DNA from 2 places in the Microbacterium sp. ZOR0019 genome. Region 2 is predicted to be linked to the other one. Evidence: predicted binding sites of a transcription regulator. Region 2 holds the regulator's gene; the other holds the start of a gene.
The links. Region 2 encodes HrcA, which represses chaperone genes, less so after heat shock. Its sites were predicted from a motif close to TTNGCACTCGNNNNNNNCGAGTGCNAA; they were not measured.

Region 1: a site for HrcA is predicted at 9,086-9,112, ahead of groES (co-chaperone GroES). Genes of this name have one in related genera too.

What each region holds. Positions count from the first base shown of each region.
Region 1 covers NZ_JRKC01000076.1:12,623-28,666, reverse strand. Annotated here, with positions in the region: gene L978_RS15410 (hypothetical protein) at 1-234, shown strand, start outside; gene guaB (IMP dehydrogenase) at 302-1,804, opposite strand; gene L978_RS15400 (branched-chain amino acid ABC transporter permease) at 2,124-3,410, shown strand; gene L978_RS15395 (branched-chain amino acid ABC transporter permease) at 3,414-4,391, shown strand; gene L978_RS15390 (ABC transporter ATP-binding protein) at 4,381-5,376, shown strand; gene L978_RS15385 (ABC transporter ATP-binding protein) at 5,373-6,140, shown strand; gene L978_RS15380 (ABC transporter substrate-binding protein) at 6,262-7,515, opposite strand; gene rarD (EamA family transporter RarD) at 7,660-8,592, opposite strand; gene groES (co-chaperone GroES) at 8,703-8,999, opposite strand; gene L978_RS15365 (THUMP-like domain-containing protein) at 9,169-10,374, shown strand; gene L978_RS15360 (hypothetical protein) at 10,382-11,557, opposite strand; gene L978_RS15355 (hypothetical protein) at 11,541-12,695, opposite strand; gene L978_RS15350 (hypothetical protein) at 12,700-13,188, opposite strand; gene tsaD (tRNA (adenosine(37)-N6)-threonylcarbamoyltransferase complex transferase subunit TsaD) at 13,185-14,252, opposite strand; gene rimI (ribosomal protein S18-alanine N-acetyltransferase) at 14,249-14,737, opposite strand; gene tsaB (tRNA (adenosine(37)-N6)-threonylcarbamoyltransferase complex dimerization subunit type 1 TsaB) at 14,734-15,351, opposite strand; gene L978_RS15330 (flagellar assembly protein FliW) at 15,412-15,783, opposite strand; gene flgL (flagellar hook-associated protein FlgL) at 15,780-16,044, opposite strand, start outside.
Region 2 covers NZ_JRKC01000009.1:43,705-59,748, reverse strand. Annotated here, with positions in the region: gene ybeY (rRNA maturation RNase YbeY) at 1-338, opposite strand, end outside; gene L978_RS02510 (PhoH family protein) at 335-1,360, opposite strand; gene L978_RS02505 (histidine triad nucleotide-binding protein) at 1,440-1,790, opposite strand; gene L978_RS02500 (16S rRNA (uracil(1498)-N(3))-methyltransferase) at 1,848-2,576, opposite strand; gene dnaJ (molecular chaperone DnaJ) at 2,579-3,694, opposite strand; gene hrcA (heat-inducible transcriptional repressor HrcA) at 3,731-4,762, opposite strand; gene L978_RS02485 (carboxylesterase/lipase family protein) at 4,865-6,283, shown strand; gene hemW (radical SAM family heme chaperone HemW) at 6,297-7,514, opposite strand; gene L978_RS02475 (DUF1990 family protein) at 7,514-8,167, opposite strand; gene L978_RS18205 (DUF1990 family protein) at 8,245-8,712, opposite strand; gene lepA (translation elongation factor 4) at 8,742-10,595, opposite strand; gene L978_RS02455 (ABC transporter permease) at 10,836-11,819, shown strand; gene L978_RS02450 (ABC transporter permease) at 11,821-12,735, shown strand; gene L978_RS02445 (ABC transporter ATP-binding protein) at 12,732-14,660, shown strand; gene L978_RS02440 (ABC transporter family substrate-binding protein) at 14,777-16,044, shown strand, end outside.

The sequences.
Region 1 (16,044 bases), on a different contig from region 2:
CTCATGGCGCCCGTCGGCCTGATCATCAGCATCGTGGCCGCCGTGAAGCTCGGCAAGGCCGGTCAGCCCAAGGGGCTCGCCATCGCGGGCATCATCGTCGGCGCGATCATCACGATCCTGGAGATCGTCGCGATCATCCTCGTCGTCACCGTCTTCGCCGGACTCATCGGCATGTGCGCCGACCTCGGTCCCGGCGTGTGGGAGGTCGGCGGCGTGACCTACACCTGCGGCTGACCGCGGGTACACCACGACGAGGAGGGACCGGATACCGCGGTATCCGGTCCCTCCTCGTCTGCAGGGGTTACTTCTTGTAGTTCGGTGCTTCGACCACGATCTGCACGTCGTGCGGGTGCGACTCCTTGAGCCCCGCCGAGGTGATGCGGACGAACTTGCCCCGCGTCTTGAGCTCTTCGATGGTGCGCGCGCCGACGTAGAACATCGACTGCCGGAGGCCTCCGACCAGCTGATATGCCACGGCGGCGAGCGGCCCGCGATACGGGACCTGCCCTTCGATGCCCTCCGGGATCAGCTTGTCGTCGCTCGGGACATCGGCCTGGAAGTAGCGGTCCTTGGAGTACGAGGTCTGCTTGCCGCGCGTCTGCATCGCACCCAGCGAGCCCATGCCGCGATACTGCTTGAACTGCTTGCCCGATTGGAAGACGATCTCGCCGGGGGACTCGTCGGTGCCGGCCAGGAGCGAACCGAGCATCACCGCATCGGCGCCGGCGACGAGGGCCTTCGCGATGTCGCCCGAGTACTGCAGACCACCGTCGGCGATCACCGGGACACCGGCGGGACGAGCGGCGAGCGACGCCTCGTAGACGGCCGTGACCTGGGGCACGCCCACGCCCGCGACGACGCGCGTGGTGCAGATGGATCCGGGTCCGACGCCGACCTTCACCGCGTCGACGCCGGCGTCGACCAGAGCCTGCGCGCCTTCCCGGGTCGCCACGTTCCCGCCGATGACGTCGATGTGCTCGAACGATGCGTCGGCCTTCAGGCGGCGAACGAGGTCGATCACGCCCTGGGACTGTCCGTTGGCGGTATCGACGACCAGCACGTCGACCCCCGCGTCACGCAGCGCCTCCGCGCGCTCCCACGCGTCTCCGAAGAAGCCGATGGCCGCACCGACGCGGAGTCGCCCCTGGTCGTCCTTGGTCGCGAGCGGGTACTTCTCGCTCTTGTCGAAGTCCTTGATGGTGATCAGCCCTGCGAGCTTGCCGTCGCCGTCGATCAGCGGCAGCTTCTCGACACGGTGCTTGGCGAACAGGGCGATGACCTCGCCGGCGGCGACGCCGACCGGAGCGGTCACGAGGTTCTCCCGCGTCATGACGTCTTTGACGAAGGTGCTCTGACGCTCGAAGCCGGAGACGAAGCGCATGTCGCGGTTGGTGATGATGCCGACGAGCTTGCCCTCGTCGTCGACGACGGGAAGACCCGAGATGCGGTACTTCGCGCACAGGTTGTCGACCTCTTCGACCGTGGCGTCCTGCGTGGTCGTGATGGGGTCGGTGATCATGCCCGACTCGCTGCGCTTGACGCGGTCGACGTGCGCGGCCTGATCCGCGATGGAGAGGTTGCGGTGGAGGATGCCGATGCCGCCCTCACGCGCCATCGCGATCGCCATGCGCGACTCCGTCACGGTGTCCATCGCGCTCGACAGCAGCGGGGTGGCGACCGAGATGCGCCGCGTGATCCTCGACGAGGTGTCCGCCTCGCTGGGGATCACGTCGGTGTGCCCGGGCAGGAGCAGCACGTCATCGTACGTCAGTCCGACGAAGCCGAAGGGATCGTGCTGTTCCATGGAGTCTCCTTCTGCGCGTGTCGCGCATGTCCGAGTGCGAGGGGGTGGTCGACGTCGGCCGTTCGCGGGGCAGCGGCCCGTATGAAGATTCTAAGCGAGACACGCCCGAGAACATTCCCAGATCCCGGTCGTTACCGGACCGTTGGCCCCGACGGTAGGTGATTCGCCGATCGCGCATTACGCTCAAGTGCGTCGTCCATCCCCGCGGTCGAACCCGACACCGCGGAGACACAGCACTCAAAGTGGAGGTTGCGTGGGACCCACAACAATCGCCGTGCATCGAAAGCGCCCCTGGCTGGTCGCCTTCCTCGGTATCCTCATGGCGCTCAGCGCCGTCTTGCTCCTGCCCCCTTCATCGGCCTCGGCCGAGACGACGGACGACGGACAGGAGATCACCGACTTCTACTTCGCCGGCGTCGTCACCAACGCGGACGAGCCCGTCGAAGGCGTCGTCATGTCCATCGAGGGCAACGGCTTCGAGGCCGAGACCGAGACCGACGCCGAGGGCAAGTGGCGCCTGTACGTGCCCGAGAAGGAGACGTACACCCTCACGGTCGACGAATCCACGCTTCCGGACGGAGTGATCGTCGACGCGACCCAGCTCCCCGAAGGCATCCAGCCCGTGTCGGGGACGACGGCATCGTTCGAGCTCGAGTTCGGCCTCACCGGGACCAAGATCGTCAACTTCTTCCTCGGTGCCGGCGAACGGGTGACGGTCTCCTTCCTCGATCAGCTCCTCTCGCGCATGGTGGGCGGACTGAACTTCGGTCTCCTGCTCGGCCTCGCCTCCATGGGCGCCGCGCTGATCTACGGGACCACCCGCCTGTCGAACTTCGCCCACGGTGAGATGGTCACGTGGGGCGCGGTGGTCATGCTGCTCTTCACCACGTTCTGGAACCTTCCGCCCTGGCTCGGCATCCTCGCCGCGGTCGTGGGCGGTGCGGCACTCGGCTGGGCCCTGGATGCGGGGATCTGGAAGCCTCTGCGCCGCCGAGGCCTGGGTGTCGTCCAACTGATGATCGTGAGCATCGGCCTCTCCCTCGCCCTGCGCTACGGCATGCAGTACATGATCGGCGGGAGCACCTACCAGCTGCCGGGCGCGAGTCCCGAGCCGATCAAGCTCGGGCCCATCTCGCTCTCCTACATCGACATGATCGCGATGGCGACGAGCATCATCGTGATCCTCGGCGTGGCCTTCTTCCTCACCAGGACCCGCACCGGAAAGGCGACCCGAGCGATCTCGGACAACCCGCAGCTGGCCGCCGCATCGGGCATCGACGTCGACAAGGTGATCCGCACGGTGTGGATCCTGGCCGGCACGCTCGCGGCGATCTCCGGCATCCTGTGGGCGTACTTCCGCCCCGGGGTCAAGTGGGACATGGGTATGCAGATGCTGCTGCTGATGTTCTGTGCGATCACGCTCGGCGGTCTCGGCTCCGCGATCGGCGCCCTGATCGGCTCGATCATCGTCGGCCTCGCGGTCGAGGTGTCGACCTTGTTCGGCGTACCGACAGACCTCAAGTACGCGACAGCACTGGTCGCACTGATCGTGATCCTGCTGGTGCGACCGCAGGGCATCCTCGGGCGCAAGGAAAGGTTGGGCTGACGCATGGACTTCGGCAGTATTTTCGGCAACACCGCCTCCTATCTCTTCAGCCCGACGACGATCGCCTACGCGCTCGCGGCAACGGGCCTCGCCGTGCACTTCGGATACACCGGACTGCTCAACTTCGGCATGGCGGCCTTCATGGCCATCGGCGCCTACGGCTATGCGATCTCGATCCTGACGTTCGGCTTCCCCTGGTGGGCGGCGCTTCTGGTCGGCCTGCTCGGCGGGGCGGTGTTCGCTCTCGTGCTCGGTATCCCCACCCTCCGTCTGCGCGCCGACTATCTGGCCATCGCGACCATCGCGACCGCCGAGGTGGTGCGCCTGCTGTTCGTGACCGAGCTGTTCAAGGACTGGACCAACTCGGCGGGCGGACTCTCGGGCTATCACCAGAGCTTCCGCGATGCGAACCCGTTCCCTCCCGGCACCTACGGCTTCGGACCGTGGACCTACAACGCGACGGACCTCTGGGTCCGAGTCGTCGGTGTGATCAGCCTCGCAGTGGCGGTGCTCGTGGTGTGGGCTCTCATGCGCAGCCCGTGGGGTCGTGTGCTCAAGGGCATCCGCGAGGATGAGGACGCGGTGCGCTCGCTCGGCAAGAACGTCTTCGCCTACAAGATGCAGGCCCTCGTGGTGGGTGGTGTGATCGGCGCCCTCGGAGGCGTCGTGTTCATCCTGCCGTCCGCGGTGATCCCCGGCAGCTACTCCACGTCGCTGACGTTCTTCCTGTGGACGATCCTCCTCCTCGGAGGTGCGGCGACCGTGCTCGGACCCACACTCGGCGCCGTGCTGTTCTGGGTGGTGTTCGCCTTCCTCGGCGCGCTCCTCCCCGCGATGGCGAACGCCGGCTACCTCCCGATGTCCAGCGCGCAAGCCGACGTCGTGCGGTACATCGTGATCGGTGTCGTTCTGATGCTGATCGTCATTTTCCGCCCCCAGGGCATCCTCGGAAACAAGAGGGAGATGACCTTTGTCAAGTAACGACGACGCGGCGGTCACGCCCGCGAAGACCACACCCCGCGCCAAGACCGGCGGTCTCGCCGCCGGTCCCGCAGCCCCCGGGGTCAAGAAGGTCGACCCGATCCTCATCGCCGATGCCGTGGAGCGCCGCTTCGGCGGCCTCACCGCGGTCGACGTCGATCACCTGGAGATCCCTCGCGGGGCGATCACCGCCCTGATCGGTCCGAACGGTGCCGGGAAGACGACCCTGTTCAACCTGCTGTGCGGCTTCGACAAGCCGAACGCCGGCACCTGGTCGTTCGACGGCAAGAACCTCTCGGGCATCCCCTCCTTCAAGGTGGCAAGGATGGGACAGGTGCGCACGTTCCAGCTGACCAAGTCACTGTCGCTGCTCACCGTGCTCGAGAACATGAAACTCGGCGCGAAGGACCAGCGCGGCGAAGGGTTCTGGGCGGGGCTGTTCCCCTTCCTCTGGCGCACGCAGGACCAGGAGATCGAGGCGCGCGCACACGAGCTCCTCACCCGCTTCAAGCTCGATGCCAAGGAGCAGGACTTCGCGGCATCGCTCTCGGGCGGTCAGCGCAAGCTCCTCGAGATGGCCCGCGCCCTCATGAGCGATCCGACCCTGGTCATGCTCGATGAGCCGATGGCCGGCGTCAATCCCGCCCTCACACAGTCCTTGCTCGAGCACATCCTCGACCTCAAGGAGCAGGGGATGACCGTGCTGTTCGTCGAGCACGACATGCACATGGTCCGGCACATCGCCGACTGGGTGGTCGTGATGGCCGAGGGGCGGGTCGTGGCCGAGGGGCCGCCCGACCAGGTCATGGAGGACCCCGCCGTCGTGGACGCCTACCTCGGGGCGCACCAGGATCTCGATCTCGGTGCCGTCACCGGTCGCCTCCCCGTGATCTCGGAGGAGGACGCGATCCGCATCCGGGAGAAGATCGAGACCGAGGTCGAGGCCGAAGAAGAGGCCGAGGACATCGAGGAGAAGAAGTCATGACCGACGCCCCCGTCGAACGCAACGAGATCAAGAACGACGACGTCATCGTCGAGCTGACCGATGTACACGCCGGCTACCTGCCGGGAGTGAACATCCTCAACGGAGCCAACCTCGTGGCCCACAAGGGCGAGTTGATCGGCATCATCGGACCGAACGGCGCCGGCAAGTCCACCCTGCTCAAGGCGATCTTCGGCATGGTCGAGATCCGCTCGGGCGACGTCACGGTGAAGGGCGAGAGCATCGTGGGCCTCAAGGCCGACAAGCTCGTCCGCCGCGGTGTGGCCTTCGTGCCGCAGACGAACAACGTGTTCCCCTCGCTCACGATCCAGGAGAACCTGGAGATGGGGCTCTACCAGAACCCGAAGATCTTCGCCGAGCGCCTCGAGTTCGTGAGCAGCATCTTCGCCGAGCTGGGCAAGCGACTCAAACAGCGCGCCGGGTCGCTCTCGGGCGGTGAGCGGCAGATGGTCGCGATGTCCCGGGCGCTCATGATGGACCCCTCCGTGCTGCTGCTCGACGAGCCGTCGGCCGGCCTCTCCCCCGTGCGGCAGGACGATGCCTTCATCCGGGTCTCCGACATCAACAAGGCCGGCGTGACGACGATCATGGTGGAGCAGAACGCCCGGCGCTGCCTGCAGATCTGCGACCGCGGCTACGTGCTCGATCAGGGCAAGGACGCCTACGAGGGTTCCGGTCGCGAGCTGTTGAACGATCCGAAGGTCATCGGCCTCTACCTGGGGACGCTCGGGACCGACGCCGCCTGACGTTCCGGTCGCGAAAAGGCTCGGTATCCGCGTGGATACCGAGCCTTTTTGCGACCGGAGCAGGGTGACCGCACAGAAGAAGGCCCCGGATGGTGTGCATCCGGGGCCTTCCTGTGTGCGATTACTTGATGCGCGAGGTGACGTTGTCGGCGTCGAACTCGTAGACGCCGATCGCGGCGCCCTTCGGGTCGTTGTTCTCGTCGAACGTGATCTCGCCCGAGAGGCCGTCGTAGTCCGCCGTGCCGCCGCCGTTGATGATGTCGGCGCACTCCGCGAACGTGGAGCACTTCTCGCCATCGCCGTCGCCACCGGAGACGGTGCGCATCTGCTCCGCCATGTCCGCACCCTCGACCGAGCCGGCGGCCAGAGCCGACAGCGCCATCAGGACCACGGCGTCGTACGCCTCGGCGGAGTACGTCACGGCGTCGATCGGGTCGTTGCCGTCAGCCGTCCAGACCTCGTTCAGCTGGTCGAGGAAGTCCTGCGGCAGCTCGGCGCCGGCGCGGGTGCCCTTCGAGCCCTCGAGGCTGACCGGGATGTCGGTGCCCCAGTCCTTGAGGTTGCCGTCGACGAGGTACAGCGACCCGGTGTCGACCCCGGCGTTGCCGAGGAGCGGCGCGATGGTCGCGAACTGGTCGTACGACACGACGGCCACGGCGTCGGGGTTCGCGGCAGCGATCTCCGAGACCTGCGCGTTGAACTGGCCGTCGCCCTGGTTGTAGGACGCATCCGCGACGACCTCGCCGCCGGTGCTCTCGAACGTCGCCTTGATGGCTTCGAAGAGACCGGTGCCGTACGGGTCGTTCTGGTAGATGATGCCGAGCGTCTTGTGACCGTCCTCGGCGATCTCGTTGCCGAGGACCTCGCCCTGGAGGTTGTCGCTCGGCGCCGTGCGGAAGTACAGCGGGTTGATGCCCGTGAAGTCCGGGGACGTGTTCGACGGCGAGACGGTGAGGATGCCCGCACCGGCGTTGCCGTCGAGGATGAGCTTGGTGACGCTCGACGATGCGGCACCGACCATGGCCGTGATGCCGGCGTTCTGCAGGTTGGTGATCGAGGTCTCATACGCCTTGTTGTCGAGGTCGCCCTCGTCGGCGGTGGTGAGGTCGATGGTCACGCCGGCGTCGGCCTCGTTGATCTGGTTGACGGCCAGCTGGACACCGGCCTCCATCGGAGCGCCGAGGAACGCGAGCGAACCGGTCGCGGGCAGGAGCGAGCCGAGCTTGAGCGTCAGATCGACGGCCGGCTTCTCACCACCCTCGCTCGGCTCGGCGTTCGGCGTGCTGCTGCAGCCGGCGACGACGATGGCGGATGCGCTGATCAAAGCGATCCCGGCGAAGACCTTCGCGGTGCGCGAGCCCTTCAGTGCGTTCATGATGCTCCCTTGCGTAACTGAACGTGGATTGTGACCACAGGCGGGTGCTCTAACACTAGGCCGTGATACGCGCGCGCAGGGATCGCAAGTATCTCGGTGCGTTAACGATCCGAGACCGGGTTCGGGCGGAGAAGAGACCCGGGTTCAGACGAGTTCGGTCGCGGCGATCCGACGGCCGCGGCGCCCGGCGAGCAGCAGATCGACGAGGAACACGGCGATGGCGATCCAGACGAGGATGAATCCCGCCCAGCGCTCCGGCGGCATCGGCTCGTGCAGGACGACGGCGCCGATGAGGAACTGCATCACCGGGGTGATGAACTGGATCATGCCGATCACCGTGAGGTTGATCCGCCGGGTTCCCGCGGCGAACAACAGCAGCGGTACCGCCGTCGCGACTCCCGCGAACGCCAGCAGCAGAGCGTGCACCCCTCCGTTCGCGCCCATCGTGATGCCCGCCGGGGTCATCGACACCACGATCAGTTGCGCGACGGCGATCGGGATCAGCCAGAACGACTCGAGGGTGAGCCCGCTGACGGCATCGACCGCCGGACCGATCTTCTTCTTGATGAGTCCGTAGATACCGAAGGATGCGGTCAGCGAGAGCGCGATCCACGGGAAGGCACGGTAGGCCACGATGATCACGACGACGGCGATCGCGGCGATGGCGATCGCGGCCCACTGCAGCCGGCGGATGCGTTCCTTCAAGACGAAGACCCCGAGCAGCACCGTGGTGATCGGATTGATGAAGTAGCCCAGGCTCGTCTCGATCACGTTGTCGCTGAGGGTTCCGATGAGGAACACCTGCCAGTTGACGTAGATCAGGAGCCCGGCGAGCGCCGTCCAGCCGAGCAGCCGGGGCTGCCGGAGGATCGCTCGGAACGCGGCCCACCCGCGGGTGACGGTGAGCAGCAGGAGGCAGAACATGAACGACAGCAGCACCCGCCAGGCGACGACCTCCCACGGCCCGGTCGGCGCGAGCAGGAGGAAGTAGAGCGGAAGCACGCCCCAGAGCAGGTAGGCGGCTCCGGCGTACGCGACCCCCGCGGTCCGGGTGGCGCGGGTCGTCTCAGGGGTCACCGCACAACACTAGCGCCGGGAATGCAGAAGGGGCCCGGATGCCGAAGCATCCGGGCCCCTTCGAGGACCTCGACCCTGCCCCGCGGAGGGGCCGGATCAGGTTCCGCAGATCAGCGGACGACGACCGCCAGGACGTCGCGAGCGGACAGGACGAGGAACTCGTCTGCGCCGAACTTCACCTCGGTGCCGCCGTACTTGCTGTAGAGCACGCGGTCGCCGACGGCGACGTCGATCGGAACACGGTTGCCGTTGTCGTCGATACGGCCGGGGCCGACCGCCACGACCTCGCCCTCCTGGGGCTTCTCCTTGGCGGTGTCGGGGATGACCAGGCCACTCGCGGTGGTCTGCTCGGCCTCGACCTGCTTGATGACGATCCGGTCCTCGAGCGGCTTGATGGAAACCGACACGGTCTACCTCTTCTTTCTTGACGCTGACACGAAAGACTTGTTCGCACTCTCAACCCGAGAGTGCTAATGCCAGTGTAGGCGGTGTGCTGGCACTCACGCAATGCGAGTGCCAGCACACCCGCTCGACACGGCTCCGCGCGTGGCGGGGAATTAGGCTGAGGGCGTGGAGATGTCCGAGCTGCGCGCCCTGCTGACCCCCGCCGGTCTCGAACTCCTCGACGCGGTCGGGACGGTCGGATCGAGTGCCGACGTCGCTCGCGCGGTCTCGAGGCTGCGCGCCGCCGGCCACTCCCCCGACCTGGTCTCCGCGGTCGTCGGGCAGGCTCACCTGCGCTCCAAGGCTTCCGCCAAATTCGGACCGTTCGCCGGACGCATGCTGTTCACCCGGGCGGGCCTGGAGCAGGCCACCAGGCTCGGAGTCGCCGCTCGCCACGCGCAGCGGATCCGCAGCGCGGGATTCACGGCTGTCGCCGACCTCGGCTGCGGGATCGGCGGCGACGCGCTGGCTTTCACCGGCGCCGGGCTCGACGTGCTGGCAGTCGACGCCGATGAGGTCACCGCCGCGATCGCCGCCTACAACCTCGCGCCGTTCGGTGACGGCGCAGTGGTGCGCCATGACACCGCCGAAGACGCCTTCGAGACGATGCCCGCCGCGGACGACCAGGCGATCTGGATGGACCCCGCCCGACGCACCTCCGGTCACGGTGAGACGCGGCGCGTGTCGGCCGACGACTACTCCCCCTCCCTCGACTGGGCGTTCGACGTCGCCCGCCGCGTGTCCACGGGCATCAAGCTCGGCCCCGCGCACGACCGAGATGCGCTGCCCGCCGACGCGGAGTCGCAGTGGGTGAGTGCCGACGGCAGTGTCGTCGAGCTCGTGGTGTGGAGCGGCGCCCTCGCCCGTGAAGGGGTCCGCCGCGCGGCCCTGGTGATCCGCGACGACCGGTCCCACGAGCTCACCGCACCCGCAGATGCCGCCGATGAGCCGGTGCGTGAGCTCGGCGCCTTCCTGCACGAACCCGACGGTGCCGTCATCCGTGCGCGTCTGATCGGCGATGTGGCCAGGAGCCTCGACGCTGGGATGCTCGACGAGCACATCGCCTACCTGACCTCCGATTCGGCGCTGACGAGCCCCTTCGTGCAGTCCTTCCGCGTGCGCGAGACGATGCCGGCGAACCCCAAGGCGATCAGCACAGCGCTGAAGGCGCACGGCATCGGCCGACTCGAGATCAAGAAGCGTGGGGTCGACGTCGACCCGGCGGCCTTCCGCACGAAGCTCACGCTGCGGGGAGACCAGGAGGCGACGCTGATCCTCGCCCGCATCGGCGATCGACGCGTGGCGATCCTCGCCGACCGGGTCTCCGCCGCGAGCTGATCCGTTTTCAGCTGCCGGTTCCCGCCCCCGGCGGTGCGATCTCGATCGGGTCTCCGGGTGGCGCCTCGACGAAGAACGACTCGCCCGGCGGGACGGTGGCGACGGGCACGCCCTCGGCGACCACCAGATACGCGTTCTGCTGCCCCGTGAACCTCAGCTCGAGCGCCGTGATCGTCGCCCTGCCGTCGCGCGTGTCGTCGTCGACGACCTGCGTGGCGAGCCCTCCTTCCACCGCCGTCTCGAACGGTACGCACGCCATGGGTCCGCCCGCGTCGACGATCAGGCACCTGTCCGTCGTGCCCTGCGCCGAGAGGCGGTCGGCGAGCCAGACCGGCTCCCCCCGGAACATGGTGATCAATGAGAGCCCGAAGCCGAAGCCGTCCGCCGCGAGCTCCTCGGCGCGATCGCGCACCTCTTCCGGGAACTCCGCCGCCAGCGAGGACGGTCCGCCCCAGCGCTGGATCCCCACCATCGGCTCACCGTCGACCGACAGGCGCAACGTGGCGATGACCGTCTCCACGCCGAAGGCCCCGTCGCCGGAAGACTCCTCGCCGATCGTCCCGTCCGCTTCCACGGGGAGAACCGCGGTCAACCCGTTGTCGACCTCGTCGACCGGGAGGCAGTCCGTCTGCTCCCGACCGCTCACATCGAGGACCATGCAGCTCAGAGCGCCGTCCTCCCTGGTCGCGTACCAGACCAGGGCGTCGTCCGACTCGGCGACCGCACGGACGGAGCCGGGATCGAACGTCGAGGCCGAGAGTTCGGCGCGTCGCTGCTGCTGCTCTCCGGTCAGGGGAATACTCGCGTCCCGCGGCGAGAACAGTGCCCAGCCGGCTCCGATGCCGACCGCGAGCACGACGGCGACCCCCGCGATCGCAGCCACGACCTGCTGCCGCAGCGCGCCCCGGCGAGGCACGGGTTCGTCGCTGACGGCAGGCGCAACCGGCACGGAAGGTTCGACCGTCGCGTCCGCAGGCGCTTGTTCCGCAGCGGGATCCTCGTCGTCCGCCGAGGGATCTGCACCGGCCTCGTCGACTGCCGACGGCGGGGGCTCGATCGGAGAGCGGCGTTGCTCCTCCAGGTCGCGCAGGCGCTCGGCCTCCCCCTCCGTCAGCCGTGTCCCGCGGCCGTAGGCCCGCTGCTGCAGCGCCCGAAGCTCCTCGGCGTCAGTCCTCGGCTGCACCGGCGGCGTCCGCTTCGTGGGTGATGACGAGGTAGCCCGCGCCCGTGCTCGAGGCCAGTTCGAAGTGCGTGACGGCACCGGAATCGGCGTCGACGACGTTGAGGACCAGACTCGCCCCCTGCTCCTGCATCGTCTCGGGATCGAGGCACGTCTGCGGGGAATCGTCGGTGGATCCGTCATAGATCAGGCAGGAGCTCTGCGTGTCGCTCTGCACGGCCGTCCAGAGCGGGACGTCGCCGTCGTAGCCGACCACCCAGAGGGAACCGGCGTCGAACCCCTCGCGCGTCAGTCGCGCCGCGGTCTGCGACTCCTCCTCGTTCGCATACGTGATCCCCGTCTGCGTCGGATCGTAGTCGTACGAGTTCACCGCGACGGCAGGCTCACCCGACGCGGTGAAGAGCATCTGCGCGCTGATCTGCCGCTGCAGGTCTTCTTCGGAGCGCACCGTGATCGAACCGTAGATGCCCTGCGCGGACACGGACTCCGTCTCGTCGCAGTTCGGCAGGGTCACATCGCCCGTGCTCAGAATCAGACACGTGCGCTCGCGACCGTCCTTCGTCGCGGTCCAGATGACCGCTCCCTCCTCCACCCCGAGCGCACGGACCGAGCCGGGATCGTAGTCCCCACCCGCGACGAGGTCGTCCTCCCACTGCTGCTGCTCAGGGGACAGCGCGACGGGTGCGTCGTGGGACCGACCGAAGGCGAGCCACCCCACGCCCACCCCGACCAGAAGTACGGCCACGGTGGCGAGGGCGACCGGTCGCCAGTGCGACCGCGTCACGGCGAGCAACGACCGCAGCGACGATCCCGGCGAGGCGTGTGCCTCCGCGATCGGCTCGGACATCTCGCCTCCCGACCGATCCGCCGGCCAGGGCTCATCGCGGCGCTCACCCGGCGACGGCCCGACGGAGTCCGTCCCATCGACGTGCGCCGCGCCTTGGAGCTGCGCCGGCTCCTCGAGCTGCGTCGGCTCCTCGACCTGCGTCGGCTCCTCGCTCTTCGGCGCAGCGGCCGTGGTCCGCCGGCGGTCCTCGAGTTCGCGGAGCCGCACCGCCTCAGCGGCCGTCAGTGCGGAGTCGCGGCCATAGGCCCGTGCGTGCAGGGAGCGCAGCTCCTCCGATTCCTCGGCGTCGAGCATCCGGTCACCCGAGCTTCTCGAACTGCATGCCCGCCCAAACCAGCCACCCCAGACTGTAGACGGTCGCGCAGAGACCCAGCACGAGCGCCCACCGCGCGATCGCCCGACTCTCGACCGGACGACGCAACGACATGGCCGCGGCAATGACCGCGACGATCGCGACGGGGATCCCCCAGCCGACGAAGAACGAGGCTCCGAGCGCGACGATCGCCGCCAGCAGCGCCCACGGCGCGAGTCGAGTGTCGTCGATGGGCGAGGCATCGGTCGACGGCTCCCACTCCACGTCGTCTCGCGCGTCGATGTCGGGACCGCTCGCGACCACGGGTTCGATGCCGACAGGGCCGGTGGGGAACTTGGCATACCCCTCCCGGCGGGCTCCGGGAAGCCGCGCGGCCGCAGCCGGATGCTGCTCGACCTGCTCGCTCGGGCTCTCGATGCGCGTCGGCGGGGTGGGTGAGGCCTTCGCCTCGGCCGCACCCGAGGTGTCGCTCATGCGGGCGCCCCCTCCGCGATCTGGATCTCGGTCACCGGAAGGGTCGAGTCCGCGCCGAACGTCAAGCGTGACGGCGGACGCCCCGAGGAGATCAGCTCCGACGCCAGGGCCGCGATCATGGCGCCGTTGTCGGTGCACAGCGAGAGAGGGGGAATGCGGACGGTGACGCCGGCCTCGGCGGCACGTCGGAGGGCGACCTCGCGCAGGCGCCGGTTCGCGATCACCCCGCCGCCGAGGAGCAGTCTCGGCACGCCGAGATCCGCGCAGGCGGCGAGCGCCTTGGTCACGAGCACATCGACGACGGCCTCACGGAAGCTCGCGGCGACGTCTGCCACCGGCACCTCGACCCCCTCCGCTTCGCACCGCTCGACCCAGCGGGCCACGGCCGTCTTCAGTCCGGAGAACGAGAAGTCATAGCGATGCTTCGCCAGATCGGAGGCCCGGGAGAGACCACGGGGGAAGCGGATAGCCTCCGGATCGCCATCGGCCGCCGCGCGGTCGATCTCGGGACCACCCGGGTAGGGCAGCGAGAGGAGCCGGGCGACCTTGTCGAAGGCTTCGCCTGCGGCGTCGTCCATGGTCTCGCCGAGGAGTTCGACGTCGGTCGTGAGATCGCGGACATGCAGCAGCGAGGTGTGCCCACCGGATACCAGCAGGGCGATCGTCGGATACTCGAGCGGTGCGGAGCCGCCGGTCAGGATGTCGGCGGCGATGTGGCCGACGAGGTGATTGACGGCATAGAGCGGTTTGTCGATCGAGACAGCGAGGCCCTTCGCCGCGCCCACGCCCACCATCAGCGCGCCCGCGAGACCAGGACCGCTCGTGACGGCCACCGCGTCGAGCTCATCCAGGCCCACACCCGCTTCGGCGAGCGCCGCATCGATGGCGGGTTGGAGCGCCTCGAGATGCGCCCGGGCCGCGACCTCCGGCACGACGCCGCCGTAGCGGGCGTGCTCGTCCATGCTCGACGCGATCGTGTTCGACAGCAGGGTGCGTCCGCGGACGATTCCGATGCCGGTCTCGTCGCAGCTCGTCTCGATGCCGAGGACCAGAGGCTCGTTCATGCCGTCGCCTCCTCGGACTCGTCTCGGGTGACCGGGTGACGGCGCAGCTCCAGGCGCATCACGACCGCATCCACATCATCCGGCTGATAGTAGCGGGGACGACGGCCGATCTCGGTGAAGCCTTCGGCGAGGTAGAGGCCCTCCGCCGCGGGGTTGTCGGCCCTGACCTCGAGGAACACCTCGCGGGCACCGCGCTCCGCCGCGGCGGCGAGCAGCGCACGCAGGAGCGCCCGGCCACGGCCCTGGCCGCGATATCCGCTGAGGAGCGCGATGGTCTGGATATCGGCGTCGGCGCTCCCGCGCAGGGCCCGCACCCCGCCGTAGCCGATCACACTCCCCTCGTGCTCATCGACCAGGTACCGGCCGTGCAGGCTGGCGAGCTCGGACGCCATGGTCTCCCGGCTCCAGGCATCGGTCGGGAAGGAGCGGTTCTCGATCATCATGATCGCGTCGAGGTCGTCGGGCACGGCGTCGCGGAGGGTCACGTCCCCACCTTCTTCGGGGCACCGGGCAGCGTCACATCCGGGTTCCGCAGATAGAGGGGCTCATCGTCCGTCAACACACGGCCGGCGGCGAGGGCGCGCGCGCCGACCCGGGCGAGGTCCCGCGCGGAGAGCGTCGCGACGTCGATGCGTCGGATGCCGTCGAGGTGTGCGTCGGCGTCCGCCGCGCGCACCAGGACCGTCTCGGCGACGACGTGCGGAATCCCGTCGGCGTCGATCCCGTCGAAGACCGTGATCGCGACCTCGCGTCGGCGCGCGTCGGTGACGACGGCGAACGGCCCCGTCTCGGTCTCGGTCGCGGTGAGCGCGGCCGCGAAATGGCTGGGCACCGCGATCACGGGGATGTCGCGTCCGAGCGCGAAGGCTCGTGCCGCGGCGATGCCGATCCGCAGTCCGGTGAACGGTCCGGGTCCCATGCCGGCGACGACGTGGGTCACCGCTCCAGCTCCGGCCTGTGCGAGCACCTCGACCAGCAGGTCGCCGATGATCTCGGCATGGCCGAGCGGGTCGGCTGCACTCGCCTCGGCGCGGAGGTCTCCGTCGGCATCGATGAGGGCCACAGCGGTACCCAGGGAGGTGTCGACGGCGAGGATCACCCTTCCAGATTAGCCGTGGTTCCGCTGGGAGAACGGCCTGGACCGGCCGGGAACGACGGCTCAGCCCAAGGGTGCGCGCAACGGGTAGTCCTGGTCCTCGAGGATCACCTGCGACGCGGCCCCCGTCGTGCGGTTCACGATCACCGGCGCGAGCAGGTTCACGCTCACGCCCTCCGCCGACGGGTGGGCGACCACGAGGATCAGTGCGTCTTCGGCGTCGCGGAGAGCGAGTGCGTCGGCCTGCTCGTCGGTGAGGATCGGCGCGTACTCGCTCAGCACCGTCCGCGGATCGACGAGGTAGAGCCGCAGCTCCGCGTCCTGCACGGCCCGCATCGCGAACAGTCCGTCGGCGCCGTCGACCGGGGCCAGGGCGAAGTCGACATGCGGCGCGAGTCCGGGAGGCGGGGCGAGGAAAGTCAGCGCCGCGGTCATCGGAGGAAGTCCATCAGCGACGGCTGGAGCACCCGCGCGTTCACCGCGAGCGCGGAGCGATACACGAGTTCCTGCGCCTGGAGGCGCACGAGCACTTCGATCGAATCGACGTCCTCGACCGCCGTGCGGCGGGACTCGAGGGACACGGAATTCTGCACTGCCGCCTCCTTGGCGCGTTCGATCTGAGATTGACGGGTGCCCACCGACCCCTGGACCCCGAGCATGGCCGTGCGACGCGCGTCGATCTCCGCGAGTCGCGGT
Region 2 (16,044 bases):
GTGAGCAGGATGAGCTCGTCCATCAGCGTGTGCTTCGCCGCCTGAGCCTGCGTCTCGGCCACCTGGGGGCACAGCACGATGTCGCCCAGCAGTCCCGGAGCGGTCGGACGGTCCTCGGTGCCGGGACGGAGCTCGTCCATCGGGAAGCTGAGCACGTCGGTGGGACCGGGCTCGTCCATCCACTGCACGTGAAGCGCCTCCATGGCACCCTCGTCCACGAGGACGATGGCGACCTCGGCATCCGGGCTGACGTGGAGCTGCGCGAGGTTGTAGTCCGTGAGCCGCTGGAGCACGGTCTCGTCGACGTCGATGGCCGACTCGTTGTTGATCTCGATCATGAGAGTCCTCGTTTCGGCATGCGGTCCCGCGGTCCGGGGCGCTGCGCCCCTCGGCGGTCGGCCCTGTTGGCGAACTCGGCGGCCTGTTCGCGTTCGATGCGCTGGGCGGTGCGCTTCTCGTCGTACTCGCTGTATGCGTCGACGATGCGGCCGACCAGCGAGTGCCGCACGACGTCGGCGCTGGTGAGCCGCGCGAAGTGGATGTCGTCGATACCGTCGAGCACACGCGTCACGAGTCGGAGACCGGACGAGCCCTGCGGGAGGTCGACCTGGGTGATGTCGCCCGTCACCACCATCCGCGTGCCGAAGCCGAGACGGGTGAGGAACATCTTCATCTGCTCGGGCGTGGTGTTCTGGGCCTCGTCGAGCACGACGAAAGAATCGTTCAGCGTGCGCCCGCGCATGTAGGCGAGCGGAGCGACCTCGATGGTCCCCGTCGCCATCAGACGCGGGACGATCTCCGGGTCCATCATCTCGTTGAGGGCGTCGTACAACGGCCGCAGGTACGGGTCGATCTTGTCGGTGAGCGTGCCGGGAAGGAACCCGAGCCGCTCCCCCGCCTCCACCGCGGGCCGCGTGAGGATGATCCGGGTGACCTCCTTGCGCTGCAGCGCCTGAACGGCCTTCGCCATCGCGAGGTAGGTCTTGCCGGTACCCGCAGGGCCGATGCCGAAGACGACCGTGTTCTCCTCGATCGCGTCGACGTACTCTTTCTGGCCGAGGGTCTTCGGACGGATCACCTTGCCGCGCGTCGTCAGGATCGCCTCACCGAGCACCTCGCTGGGACGCGGTCCCCCCTCCTGACGCAGCATGCGTGCGGAACTGGAGACGTCGCTCGGAGCCAGATCGTGCCCGGCCCGGGTCATCGCGAGCAGCTCCTCCACGAGCACCTTCGCCTTCCTGACCGCGTCGGTGTCACCGCTGAGGGTGATCTCGTTCCCGCGGACGAGCACCTGGACGTCAGGATGCTCCCTCTCGAGCATCCGCAGCAGACGGTCCTGCGGGCCGAGCAGCTGCACCATGGCGACTCCGTCGGCATAGATCGTCTCGACGGACTCGGGAGGCCGGCCGCCCAGGCTGCGCTCCTGCGGTTCGTGATTCTCAGGCACCGACACTCTTCTCAGTCAATCCTCCGGCCAGCACATGCGCATGGACGTGGAAAACGGTCTGTCCGGCACCGGCGCCGGTGTTGAAGACGAGGCGGAAGTCGCCGTCGTCGCTGTGCTCCGCAGCCAACTCCGTGGCGAACGCGACCATCTCGGCCAGGAGCGACGGGTCTCCGGCAGCGAGCTCGGTGACGTCGCGGTAGTCGGCGGACTTGGGTACGACGAGCAGGTGCACGGGAGCCTGCGGAGCGATGTCCCGCAGCGCGAAGACCCGCTCCGTCTCCCCGAGGATCTCGGCGGGGATCTCCCCGTTCAGAATGCGCGTGAAGATCGAGGGTTCCGTCATGTGCTCAAGTCTACTGATCGCGGCATGCCCGCTCCCCTGCCGCCTCGGCGCCGGAGGTCACCAGCGTCCGAGGGTCACGGAGAGCACGGCGATCGCGGCCGGACCTGCCGTCGATGTGCGCAGCACCGTGTCGCCGAGACGTACGCGCTCGGCACCCGCGTCGGTGAGCCGGTCGAGTTCCTCGTCCGAGATCCCGCCTTCCGGCCCCACCACCAGCGTCAGATCCCGGCCGTCGGCTTCGATCTCCGACAGGCGCACCGCCGCGGTGGGGTCGAGCACGAGGACACGCTGTGAGCTCGCACGTTCGGCGAGTCGTCTCGTCGACACCGGGGCGACGACGTCCGGAAGCCACGGGCGGTGGGCCTGCTTGGCGGCTTCGCGGACGATAGTCGCCCACCGCTCGCGGCCCTTCACCGCCTTCGGCCCTTCCCAGCGGGAGACACTGCGCGCCGCCTGCCAGGGCACGATTTCGTCGACTCCGAGCTCGCAGGCCGCCTGCACGGCGAGCTCGTCCCGGTCGCCCTTCGCCAGCGCCTGGACGAGGGTGATCCGCGGAGACGGAGCCGGGTGCTCCGAGCGCCGGGCGATTCGCACCTCCACGCGTGTCGGGGACACCTCCTCCGCTGCACCCGTCAGCCACACTCCTGCTCCGTCGCCGACGGTCACCTCTTCACCGACCCGAAGTCGACGGACGACGGCCGCGTGCTTCGCCTCGGCCCCGGTCAAGGAGACGACATCGCCGGCGACCGCGTCCGATGCCGACTCGACCACGAAGTGAAGCGCCATGATCAGTGGCTGCGGAAACGATCGCGGAGCTTCGAGAAGAGGCCCTGCTGGAACTGCGCGAGCTGGGGGTCCGGGGCCTTGGTCTTCTTCGCGAAGTCCTCGATGAGAGCCCGCTGCGCCGAATCGAGCCTGGTCGGGGTGAGCACCTGGACGCCGACGCGCAGATCACCGCGCTGCGTGCCACGGAGCGGGGTGATGCCTCGCCCCTTGATGGTCAGCACGTCACCGGACTGCACGCCGGCCCGGATCTCGAGATCGACCTCACCATCCAGTCCCTGGATCGTGGTCTCGGTGCCGAGGATCGCGTCGGTCATCGACACTTCCAGCGTCGCGAGCAGGTCATCGCCGTCACGGCTGAACGCCGGGTGGGCGTTGACCGTCACCTCGACGTACAGATCTCCGTTCGGACCGCCCGCCTTGCCGACCTCCCCGGAACCGGGGAGCTGGAGGCGGAGTCCGGTCTCGACGCCGGCCGGGATGTCGAGGGAGACCGTCCGACGCGAGCGCACGCGTCCCTGCCCGCCGCAGGTGCCGCACGGATGCGGGATGGTGGTGCCGTACCCCTCGCAGGTGCCGCACGGCTGGGAGGTCACGACGTTGCCGAGGAGGCTCCGCACCTGTCGCTGCACGTGCCCCGAGCCACCGCAGATGTCGCACGTGACGGGCGAGGTGCCCTCCTGGCAGCAGGACCCCTGACAGGTCTCGCACAGCACGGCCGTATCGACCTCGATGTCGCGATGCGCACCGAACACCACGTCGCCCAGATCGAGGGACACCCGCACGAGTGCGTCGTGCCCGCGCTCCCGACGCGAACGCGGACGCGCGCCGCGCCCACCGCCCTGCGACGCGCCGAAGAACGTCTCGAAGATATCCCCGAAGCCGCCGAAGCCGCCGAAGTTGCCGGCAGCGCCGTCCCCGCCGCCCATGTCGTAGCGGCGACGCGAGTCGTCATCGCTGAGGACGTCGTACGCGTGGGTGACGAGCTTGAAGCGCTCTGCTGCGTCCTCACCGGGATTCACATCCGGGTGCAGCTGTCGCGCAAGACGTCGATACGCCTTCTTGATCTCGTCGGTGGAAGCGTCCCGGGACACCCCGAGAACCTCATAGTGGTCCGCCACAATCGCCTTTCTGCGTGTGTTCTCTCGGCGGCCGCGTCAGCGGCCGGCCTCGTCTTCGTCGAGCATCCGCGACAGGTAGCGGGCAACGGCCCGTGCTGCGGCGAGGTTGCTCGGGTAGTCCATGCGCGTCGGCCCCATGACGCCGACTCGCGCCGTACCGCTGGGGGCGGCGTAGTTGCTGGCGACGATCGATGCCTCACCGAGACCGAACGGCGCGTTCTCCGTGCCGATGCTGGCCGCGAGTCCGTGCTCGTCGGTCACCATCTCGCTCATCAGCCGCAGCAGCGTCACCTGCTCCTCGATCGCCTCGAGAAGCGGGTGGATGCTCCCACGGAAGTCCTGTTCTCGACGTGCGAGGGTGGCGGCACCCGCCATCACCAGACGCTCCTGCCGGAACCCGCCGAGTTCATCCATCACGACACCGGCGATCGAACGCAGCACGCGGTCCTTGGCCACCTCATCCGCCGCGAGCAGTCCCTGAAGCCGATCGGATGCCTCGCCGATGCCCTGTCCCGTGATCAGCGCCGATAGGCGCGCCCGCAGCACGGCCATCTCGGCCTCGTCGATCGCCTCCGGCAACATGGCCACACGCTGCGACACTCCCCCGGCGTCGGTGACGAGGACGATCAGGAGCCGATTGGGCGCCAGCGCGACGAGCTCCACGTGCGTGACGTGTGCGCGGGCGAACGAGGGGTACTGCGCGAGTGCGACCTGGCCGGTGAGCTGGGTCAGCACCCGGACCGTGCGCACCATGAGGTCGTCGAGGTCGGCCGGCTCGCCGAGGAACGACTCGATGGCGGACCGCTGCGCCGAGGAGAGCGGTCGCAGCTGCGCGAGATGATTCACGAAGACGCGATAGCCCTTGTCGGTGGGCACCCGCCCTGAAGACGTGTGCGGTGCCGTGATGAGTTCTTCGTCCTCGAGCAGCGCCATGTCATTGCGGATGGTCGCCGCGGAGACCCCGAAGGAGTGGCGGTCCACGATGGAACGGCTGCCGACGGGTTCGTGGGTCTCGACGTAGTCCTGCACGATCGCGCGGAGAACCTGGAGTCCTCGCTCTGTGACCATCGCCTTCCCTTCCGCTGGCACTCGGACGTTCAGAGTGCCAATCCTACCCCGTTCAGCTCGGTAATCTCCGTACTGCAGACGCACAACCCTAGGATGACGCTCATGACCACCTCACCCCAGGCCACCCTGTCGTGCGGCATCGTCCGCGGCACCGAGGAGGGCGGGGTCGTCCGTTACCTCGGCGTTCCCTATGCGCAGGCGCCGTTCGGGGCGAACCGATTCCGCGCCCCCCAGCCGGTCGATGCCTGGTCCGGCGTCCGCGAGGCCACCCGCTTCGGCCCGACCTCACCGCAGGTGCCGTACGCGGGTCCGATCGGCGAGCTGCTGGGTTCGGTGATCCTCGACGGTGACGACATCCTGACCGCGAACGTGTGGGCTCCGACCGACACGTCCGATGCCCCCGTGCTGCTGTGGATCCATGGCGGAGCGCTCGAGCGGGGCACCGCCGCGCTGCCGCTCTATGACGGGTCGGTGTTCGCCAGGGCGGGCATCGTCTTCGTCTCCATCAACTACCGTCTGGGTTCCGAGGGCTTCTCCGTCCTCGACGGCGCCCCCCGCAATCTCGGTCTGCGCGACGCCGCCGCGGCCGTGGAGTGGGTGCACCGCGAGATCTCGGCGTTCGGCGGGGATCCATCACACATCACGGCGATGGGGGAATCGGCGGGCGGCGCGATCGTGGCGGCCTTGCTCGCCCGAGACGACTCCCGCGCTCTCATCAGTCGCGCGATCATCGAGTCGGGCCCGCTCCAGGCGCAGACCCCGAAGAAGGCGGGACGTGTGACGGCGCAGCTCGCGAAGCGCCTCGGGGTCCGCGCCGATCGGGACTCGTTCGCCGCGCTCTCGCCCGCGCAGCTCCTCGACGCGAGGAGAGAACAGTCCGCAGGCTCCTCCCCGCTCGGCGGCGCACCCGGCTTCCAGATCGCGATCGATCCGGACAGCCTTCCGCGGTCCCCTCACGAGGTCCTCGGCGAGATCGACACGCCACTGCTCATCGGCAGCAACACCGACGAGTACCGATTGTGGTTCCCGCCCGAGGCGCTCGCCGGCATCAGCGAGTTCAAGCTGCAGGCCGCACGTCTCCTCTCGCGCATCCCGCGCCGCGCGGTGTCCGAGTACCGGTCCGCATTTCCCGGAGCGAACACGGGAGAGGTTTTCGGGCAACTCGTCACCGACATGATGCTGCGCGCACCGCTGAGCCGTGTGGCGTCCGCACGCCCCGAGAGCACGCACGTCTACGAATTCGCGTGGCCCAGTCCCGTCCGAGACCTCCGAGCGGCGCACGCGCTCGAACTCGGCTTCGTGTTCGACCGGCTCGACGATGAGGAGGCGCGACGACTCGCCGGCACCGCGGCACCGGGCGCACTCGCGACCGAGATGAACACAGCCTGGGTCGGCTTCGTGACCGGCGGAGATCCGGGCTGGCCCGTGTACGGCTCCGAGCGTCGCACGCGGGTATTCGATACGGTCAGTGCGACGGTGCCGCAGCGCCGCACCGCGGGCATGGACCTGCTTCCGGGCTGACAGCGCTCCGGCGTCAGTCGGTCAGCGCACGTACCACGGCATCCGCGAGGAGCCGCCCTCGCAGAGTCAGCTGGATGCGCCCCCGGATCGCGGCCGCAGGGTCGACGAGGCCATCGGCGATGAGGCCCGCGACCCGGCTCCGGTTCCCGGCGGGCACCTCATCGACGGCGATCCCCTCGCGGATCCGGCTGAGCAGCAGGATCCGCTCCAGCGTGCGCGACTCCACATCGGGGCGCTCGGTTCCCGCCGCCGGCGACTCGGATGCCGCGAGCCTCTGCGCGTAGGCGGCCGGGTGTTTCACGTTCCACCACCGCAGACCGGCCACGTGGCTGTGCGCACCGGGGCCGAACCCCCACCAGTCACTCCCCCGCCAATAGGCCAGGTTGTGCCGCGAGCGTCGCTCCGGAGTGCGCGCAAAGTTGCTCACCTCGTACCAGTCGAAACCCCCTGCCCCGAGGCGGGCATCGGCGAGCTCGTACATGTCGGCCTGCAGGTCATCGTCCGGCGTCGGGACCTCGCCCCGACGAATCTGGCGCGCGAGCTTGGTGCCGTCCTCGATGATGAGCGCGTACGCCGAGATGTGGTCGGGTTCGAGGGCGAGTGCCGCATCGAGAGAGGCCTCCCAATCCGCGAGCGACTCCCCCGGTGCGCCGTAGATCAGGTCGACGCTCACCGCCAGCCCGGCCTCCTTCGCCGCAGCCACCGCGGTGCGCACGTTCTCGGGGCGGTGCGTGCGATCGAGGGCCGCGAGCACGTGGGGAACGGCGGACTGCATGCCCACCGACATCCGCGTGACGCCGGCGTCGGCGAGTGTACGGGCGACCGCGGGGGTCACGGTGTCGGGGTTCGCCTCGACGGTCACCTCCGCTCCGTCCGCGAGGCCGAAGGCTCCGGTCGCCGCCTCGAGCATGCGGGCGAGGTCTCCCGCGGGGAGGAGTGTCGGAGTGCCACCCCCGAAGAAGACCGTGTCCATCGGACGCAGTGCCCCGGCATCAGCCAGCACCCGACGGGCGAGCGCGATCTCGGAGATCAACGTCGATGCGTAGTCTTCCTGCTTCGCCCCGCGCAGCTCGGTCGAGGTGTACGTGTTGAAGTCGCAGTAACCGCAGCGCACGGTGCAGAACGGAATGTGCAGGTAGGCGGAGAACGGGACGTTCGGGTCGATCACGAGGTCGGAGGGAAGATGCCCGTCCGCCGGCGCCGGATCTCCGAGAGGGAGCGGTCCCGCCATCAGACGGGGGTCGCGTAGAGCGGCGAGATCGCCCGCAGGTAGCGCGCGAACAGCTCGCGGCGCCGACGCTTCATGAGGGCGGGAATCGTCCGGTAGATGAGGGCGTTCGGTGCGTCGAACGCTCGCACGGTGAACCACACCTCGTCGTTGTCCTCACGCCAGTCGACGTCGAACGACTCCTCACCGCTGACGACGGACCCGCCGACGGTGCCGAGGACGAATCCGATGCGCCGGGTCTCTTCCGTGACCGAGATCACGCGGAGCTCGGCGTCGGCGCGCATCCCCGCGACTCGTCCGCGCAGGTGCAACGTCATCCCTGCGCCGACGAACGGCATGCCCTCGGCGTCGTAGCGGGGCTCGACATCGCGCTTGCTCGGGGCGATCGGATTCCCCTCCGCGTCGAAGCTCACGCCCGCGTATGCGGGTCCGGGTGCCGGCCGCACGTCTTCGACCGAGAGCCCAGCAGCGCGCTGCGCCGTCCAGGACAGGAGAGCTTCCCCCGCGGTCTGGAACCGCTCGACGCCGCTGCCGATCCGCCAGGATTCCTCCGCCGGGATGCTGCGCTCCGGCGGGTAGTGCATCAGATCGGGCGCATGGGTCGCACCCACGGCCGCATAGTCCACCGTGTCGTCTCGGAAAGTCCCGCGCCGCATGACCTCCACCCTACTTCGCGTTGCCTGAGCGAACACCCCCACGCGCCGCACGAGGTCACATGGCGGCCCCGAACCGCTCAGCGCGGGGTCTCCGCCTCCGCTGCCCTCGCCGCCTCCTGGACGATCCGGACGTACTCGGCGTGGGTCGAGCGCTGCATCGTCCGCAGAGCAGGCGCGAGCATCCGCCAGAACCAGGTCGAAGGGCGCGAGACGGACCGTGCGGTGAACACGCCCCGCTCGTCGATCCGGAACGACTCCTCGCCGTAGATCGGATGCCCCGGACGGGTCTCGTAGCCGAAACCACTCGCGTCGGCCCAGACGACGCGCACGGGCTCCGCAAAGCGGATGCCGAAGACACGCTTGGCGAGCACGCCCTCGAGTTCGGGCATCGGTGCACCCGCAGGTGTCTCGAAACCCGCGCGCCGCTTGAACTCCCACGTGCTCACCAGCGCCGCGACCGCGTCGCGCGCCGCCGGTGCCACGGTGGTCGAGTTCTCCTCGCCGAGCATGCCGTCGGGCACGGCGACGAGCGGATGACGCGTCATCCCCCGCGGATACGCGGGCAGCGGCACGACTACTTCTTGTCCTTGCCTTCGACGTCTCCCGAGAGCGCGGCGATGAACGCCTCCTGGGGGACCTCGACGCGGCCGACCATCTTCATGCGCTTCTTGCCCTCCTTCTGCTTCTCGAGGAGCTTGCGCTTACGGGTGATGTCGCCGCCGTAGCACTTCGCCAGCACGTCCTTGCGGATCGCCCGGATGGTCTCACGGGCGATGATGCGCGCGCCGATCGCCGCCTGGATCGGGACCTCGAACTGCTGACGAGGGATGAGCTTGCGCAGGCGCTCGGCCATCATCGTGCCGTAGGCGTAGGCCTTGTCCCGGTGGACGATCGAGCTGAAGGCGTCGACCTTCTCGCCCTGGAGGAGGATGTCGACCTTGACGAGGTCGGCTTCCTGCTGTCCGGAGGGTTCGTAGTCGAGAGAGGCGTAGCCCTGCGTCTTGGACTTCAGCTGGTCGAAGAAGTCGAACACGATCTCACCGAGCGGCATGTTGTAGCGCAGCTCGACACGCTCCTCGGAGAAGTACTCCATTCCGAGCAGGGTGCCGCGGCGCGACTGGCACAGCTCCATCACGGTGCCGACGTAGTCCTTCGGCAGCAGGATCGCGGCCTTCACCATGGGCTCCGAGACCGATCCGATGCGCCCGTCCGGGTACTCGCTCGGGTTGGTCACGGTGACCGTCTCGCCCGTGTCACTGGTGAGCACCTCGTAGATCACGCTGGGCGCGGTCGTGATGAGGTCGAGTCCGAACTCGCGGGCGAGGCGCTCCGTGACGATCTCCAGGTGGAGCAGACCGAGGAAACCACAGCGGAAACCGAAACCGAGCGCGACCGAGGTCTCGGGCTCGTACTGGAGCGAGGCGTCCGAGAGCTTGAGCTTGTCGAGAGCCTCGCGGAGCTCCGCGTAGTCACTGCCGTCGATCGGGTAGATACCGGAGAAGACCATCGGCTTCGGGTCGGTGTACCCCGGCAGAGGTTCCGATGCCGGCTTCCGAGACGTGGTGATCGTGTCTCCGACCTTCGACTGGCGAACGTCCTTCACACCCGTGATCAGGTAGCCCACCTCGCCGACGCCGAGCCCCTTGGTCGGGGTCGGCTCCGGGCTCGACACGCCGACCTCGAGCGCCTCATGGTTGGCCCCGGTCGACATCATCTGGATGCGCTCGCGCGGCGAGAGACTGCCGTCCACCATGCGCACATACGTGACGACACCGCGGTACGCGTCGTACACCGAGTCGAAGATCATCGCGCGGGCGGGCGCATCCGCGTCGCCGACCGGAGCAGGGATGTCCTGGACCAGCCGGTCGAGCAGCTCCTCGACGCCGACGCCGGTCTTGCCCGAGACACGCAGCACATCCTCGGGCTTGCCTCCGATGAGCGAGGCCAGCTCCTTCGCGTACTTCTCGGGGTCGGCGGCCGGCAGGTCGATCTTGTTCAGCACCGGGATGATGTGGAGGTCGTTCTCCAGCGCAAGGTACAGGTTCGCGAGCGTCTGCGCCTCGATTCCCTGCGCCGCGTCGACGAGCAGGATGGCTCCCTCGCAGGCCGCGAGCGAACGCGAGACCTCGTAGGTGAAGTCCACGTGGCCGGGTGTGTCGATCATGTTCAGGGCCACGGTCTGACCGTCGAGCTCCCACGGCATCCGAACGGCCTGGCTCTTGATGGTGATCCCGCGCTCGCGCTCGATGTCCATGCGGTCGAGGTACTGGGCCCGCATGTCTCGGTCCGAGACGACGCCGGTGATCTGGAGCATCCGGTCGGCGAGCGTCGACTTGCCGTGGTCGATGTGGGCGATGATGCAGAAATTGCGGATCTGCGCAGCCGGCGTCGAGGCAGGCTGGAGAGGTGTGAGAGCGCGTGGGGACATGTCCCTTCGATTCTACGGTGAGGGGGCGCTAATCCCCGATTCCCGCATTCCGGTGATAGTCTCCCGAAGTTGCCTGGGAAATTCCGTGACACCGGATCCCGCAAGCGATAAGACTCCATCACAGACCCCGTGGCGGTTGTCGCATCGCAGAGTTCGGTGGATGGCGATTCCGTAATCCAACTGACTCAGCGTTGCGTCGGCTGATCCCGAGCGCGTCTGTAGAAGAGAAAGACTGACCCCTTGATCAAGTACCTCCTGCGCCGAACACTCGGCTGGCTGCTCATGATCGTGGTCGCGACGAACCTCACGTTCTTCCTCGCGTGGGGATTCCTCGACCCGCGCAGCAACTACGTGGGGCGACGACCACCCCTGACGCCGGAGCAGATCGACAACGTCCTGATCCCGCGCAACCTCAGCGACACCGTGCCGCTCATGGAGCGGTGGTGGAACTGGTTCAGCGGCATCCTGTTCCGCTGGGACTGGGGCACGAGCCCCACCGGGCAGTCGGTCAACGAGCAGGTCGCCTACCGCATGTGGGTCAGCGCGGAGCTCGTGCTCGGTGCGACGATCATCGCCGCCGTGCTCGGCATCTGGCTGGGTGTCTACACCGCGTCCCGCCAGTACAAGCTCGCCGACCGCATCGGCCAAGCGACCTCGATCATCACGATGAACATCAACATCATCGTCGCCGGCCTCGCGGTCGTGCTCCTCGCCATCGCCCTCAACGAGTGGACAGGGGTGCGGATCTTCTACGTCACCGGCTCCTCCAGCCCGGGCGTGACCGGCTTCTTCCCGACCATCATCGACGCGCTCCAGCACGTCACGCTGCCCACGATCGCGCTCGTGCTCGTCGGCTACGCGCAGTACCACTTCCTCCAGCGCTCGCTCCTGCTCGACAACATCAACGCGGACTACGTGCGCACCGCTCGCGCCAAGGGACTGACCAAAGCGCAGGCGGTCCGCAAGCACGCCCTCCGCACGTCGCTCATCCCGGTCGCGACCCAGGTCGCCTTCACGATCCCGACGATCTTCACCGGCGCGATCCTGACCGAATCGATCTTCGCCTGGCAGGGCATGGGCCGCTACTTCCTCGACACCATCAACCAGAACGACATCAACGGCGTGGTGGCGGTCGCCGCGTTCGGCGCCGTGCTGACGGCGATCGGCGCTGTCCTCGCGGACGTCGTCGTCGTCGTCCTCGACCCGCGAGTGAGGGTGAGCTGATATGACCACCGAAATGATCGATCCGCTGGTCGAGCCGTCCACCGAGGCAGCTCCCCGCAAGTCCCTCTCGAAGTGGACGCTCTACACACGCCGTTACATGCGCAACAAGCCGGCCGTCGGCGGCATCGTCGTCCTGCTCGCCCTGATCCTGTTCGCGACCCTCGGCCCGGTGCTGTCTCCGTACGCCGTCAACGACATGGACTTCCTCGCACTGAGCACGCCGCCCTCGGCAGCGCACTGGTTCGGCACGAACGGCGCCGGAAACGACACCTACACCCAGACCGCGGTCGGCTTGCAGCGCTCGCTCATGATCGCGATCACGGTGTCGGTCGGAACCACCATCCTGTCGGCCCTCGTCGGCACGGCCGCCGCCTATTTCCGCGGCTGGTTCGAACGCATCGCGCTGCTGGTCATCCACTTCATGATGGTTGTCCCCACCTTCCTGATGCTGTCCGTCATCTCGAACGACTCGGGAGGCGTCTGGTGGGTCATCGCCCTCGTGATGATCTTCGTGAGCTGGTTCTTCCCCGCGCGCATCATCTGGACCATGGCACTGTCGCTTCGCGAGCGGGAGTACGTGCAGGCGGCGCGCTACATGGGCGTCCGAGGCACACGCATCGTGCTGCGACACCTGGTCCCCAACATCGGATCTCTGCTGGTCATCAACTTCACGCTCGGTATCGTCGCGGCCGTGACGACGGAGACCGGCCTGTCGTTCATCGGCTTCGGTGTGAAGATCCCCGACGTCTCCCTCGGATCACTCATCGGAGAGGGCAGCACGTCGATCACGAGCTCTCCGTGGCTCTTCTACTTCCCGGCGTTGACGCTCACGTTGCTGACCGTGTCGATGGCGTTGATCGCCGACGGCCTGCGTGACGCCCTCGACCCCACCTCGGCTGCAGGAGGCCGCGCATGAGCCCCGTACTGTCCGTCCGCGACCTCACCGTCAGCTTCGCCTCCGAAGCCGGCCGTGTCGACGCCGTGCGCGGCGTCTCCTTCGACCTGGAGGCCGGCAAGACCCTCGGCATCGTCGGTGAGTCCGGCTCCGGGAAGTCCGTCACCTCGCTGGCCGTCATGGGCCTGCTCGACGAGAACGCGAAGATCTCCGGCTCGATCCTGTTCGACGGGCAGGAGCTTCTCGGAAAGACCGACGCGCAGCTCTCCCGTATCCGTGGCAACGGCATCTCGATGGTGTTCCAGGATCCGCTGACCTCGCTGACGCCCGTGTACACGATCGGCACCCAGTTGATCGAGGCGCTCACGGTGCACCGCAACCTCAGCGTCAAGGAGGCGAACGCCCGGGCGATCGATCTGCTCAAGCTCGTGGGCATCCCCGAGCCCGAGAAGCGGATGAAGGCGTTCCCCCACGAGTTCTCCGGAGGAATGCGTCAGCGCGTGGTGATCGCGATCGCGATGGCGAACGACCCGAAGCTGATCATCGCCGACGAGCCGACGACGGCGCTCGACGTCACGATCCAGGCGCAGATCCTCGACCTGATCGAGAAGGCGCAGGCCGAGACCGGCGCCGCTGTCATGATGATCACGCATGACATGGGCGTGGTGGCCCGCACCGCGGACGACGTCATGGTGATGTACGCCGGCAAGCCCGTGGAGCAGGCGCCCGTGCGCGAGCTGTTCCACCAGACGAGGATGCCCTACTCCATCGGACTCCTCGGCGCGATCCCCCGCGTGGACAAGGCCGAGAAGGAACCACTGACCCCGATCAAGGGCAACCCGCCCCTCCTGATCAACCTCCCCGACGCCTGCCCGTTCGCCGACCGCTGCCCGATCGTGATGGATGCGTGCCGGACGCGTGAGCCGGAACTCCTGCCCGTCCTGACCAGCGGTGGCGAGGCACATCGCGCCGCCTGCATCCGTTCGAATGAGATCGAGGACGGCGGCTTGCTCGGCGGACTGCCGGTGTATCCGGTCAGGGAGGCGCCGGAGAGCGAACTCACCCGCCTGCCCCGCGAGGAGCGTCCCATCACGCTCGAGGTGAAGAACCTCACCAAGACCTTCCCGCTCCTCAAGGGCGCCTTCCTCAAGCGCAAGGTCGGCGAGGTGCATGCCGTCAAGGGCATCAGCTTCGACGTCCGCGAAGGCGAGACCATGGCGATCGTGGGCGAGTCCGGGAGCGGGAAGACCACGACGCTGCTGCAGATCATGGACATGGTCAAGCAGACCGAGGGTGACATCGTCATCGCCGGGACGAGTGTCAACGACATCCGCAGTCGCAAGGTGGAGCGGGAGTTGCGGCGCGACATCCAGATCGTGTTCCAGGACCCGATGGGTGCGCTCGACCCGCGCATGACGGTCGCGGACATCATCTCCGAGCCGCTGACGGCCATCGGCACCCCGAAGGCGGAGGTGAACCGACGCGTCGGTGAGTTGATGGACCTCGTGGGCCTCAACCCGGCGCATCGCGATCGGTTCCCGCAGGCGTTCTCCGGCGGGCAGAGGCAGCGCATCGGCATCGCCCGTGCACTGTCGACGAACCCCAAGATCGTGGTGCTCGACGAGCCGGTGTCAGCGCTCGACGTGTCGATTCAGGCGGGCGTCATCAACCTCCTGGACGACCTCAAGGTCAAGCTCGGCCTGTCGTACCTCTTCGTGGCTCACGACCTCTCCGTGGTGCGTCACATCGCGGATCGCGTCGCCGTCATGTACCTGGGCGACTTCGTGGAGCACGGCGACGTGGACGATGTCTTCGACAATCCCCGGCATCCGTACACCAAGGCGCTGCTGTCGGCGATCCCGGTCCCCGACCCCGACATCGAGCGGACGCGGCAGCGGATCGTCTTCGATCCAGAGACCACCTCGGGCCTGTCGAACGTCTCCTGACCGGAGACGGATCACCGTCCGATAACGGTTAGGCGGCATTCACTTGGCTCGGCCGCATTCGTGTACCGGGCGAACTATTCTCCCCTTATGACACGCCGAAAGGCGAAAGGAGCACCATGAAGCAGTACAAGCTGATGGGAGCGCTGGCACTCACCGGCGCTTTCGCACTCGCGCTCAGCGGGTGCGCTGCCGGCAACAGCGGCAGTGGCGACAATGGCGACAACGGCGAGAAGACCGACGTCGAGATGGCGGACTACAACCCGCAGCCTCGCGAGAACCTCCAGGAGGGTGGCGAGGTCAACTTCGCGATCCGTGAGGTGCCGCCGCAGCTGAACGCCTTCAACAGTGACGGCAGCGCCGACACCGCACGCATCGCCGCGTGGTACACGCCACAGCTGATCCTGATGGAGCCGGACGGCACGCAGTACAAGAACGACAACTACCTCGACGAGTGGAAGAACGAAGTCAAGGATGGCAAGACGGTCCTGACCTTCACGTTCACCGACGAGGCCCACTGGAACGATGGCACGGACATGGACTGGACCGCCATCGACGCCACGTGGAAGGCCAACCGCTCCTACGACGAGGGCTTCAACCCGAACGCCACCGACGGCTACAAGGACATCGAGTCCGTCGAGCAGGGCGACACCGCCAAGACGGCGATCGTCACCTTCAAGGGCGAGTTCGCCTGGCCGCAGATGCCCTTCAACGGTGGCGTCATCCACCCGGCACTCGCAGACCCGGACACCTTCAACGAAGCGATGATCGAGAACCCGCACCCGGAGTGGGGCGCCGGTCCCTACACGGTCGACGAGTATGACGCGACCAAGGGCTACATCTCGTTCAAGCCGAACCCCGAGTGGTGGGGCGACGCTCCGCTGCTCGACAAGGTCACCATGACGGGTATGGACGGCCAGGCCGGCGTCAACGCCTTCAAGAACGGCGAGGTCGACATGGTGGAGACGGGCTCCCAGGAGCTCATCGACCAGGTCAAGGACGTCGACGGCGCCAAGGTCTACCGCGCGCAGCAGACGGCCAACACGATCCTGCAGGTCGACTCCTCCAAGCCGCAGTTCGAGGACGTCAAGGTCCGCGAGGCGTTCTTCAAGGCCATCAACATCGACCAGCAGAAGCAGATCGCGTGGAACGGCCTCGGCTACGAAGAGGACCCGGCCGGCTCGCTGACCCTGTTCTCGTTCCAGCCCGGCTACACCGACTCGATGAAGGCCGCAGGCTGGGAGTTCGATGTCGAGGGCGCCAAGAAGCTGCTCGACGAGGCCGGCTGGACTGAGGGTTCGGACGGCATCCGTGAGAAGGACGGCGTGAAGCTCTCGGTGGTCTACCCCATCTGGAACGACACGGCCACCTCGAAGGCTCTCGCACA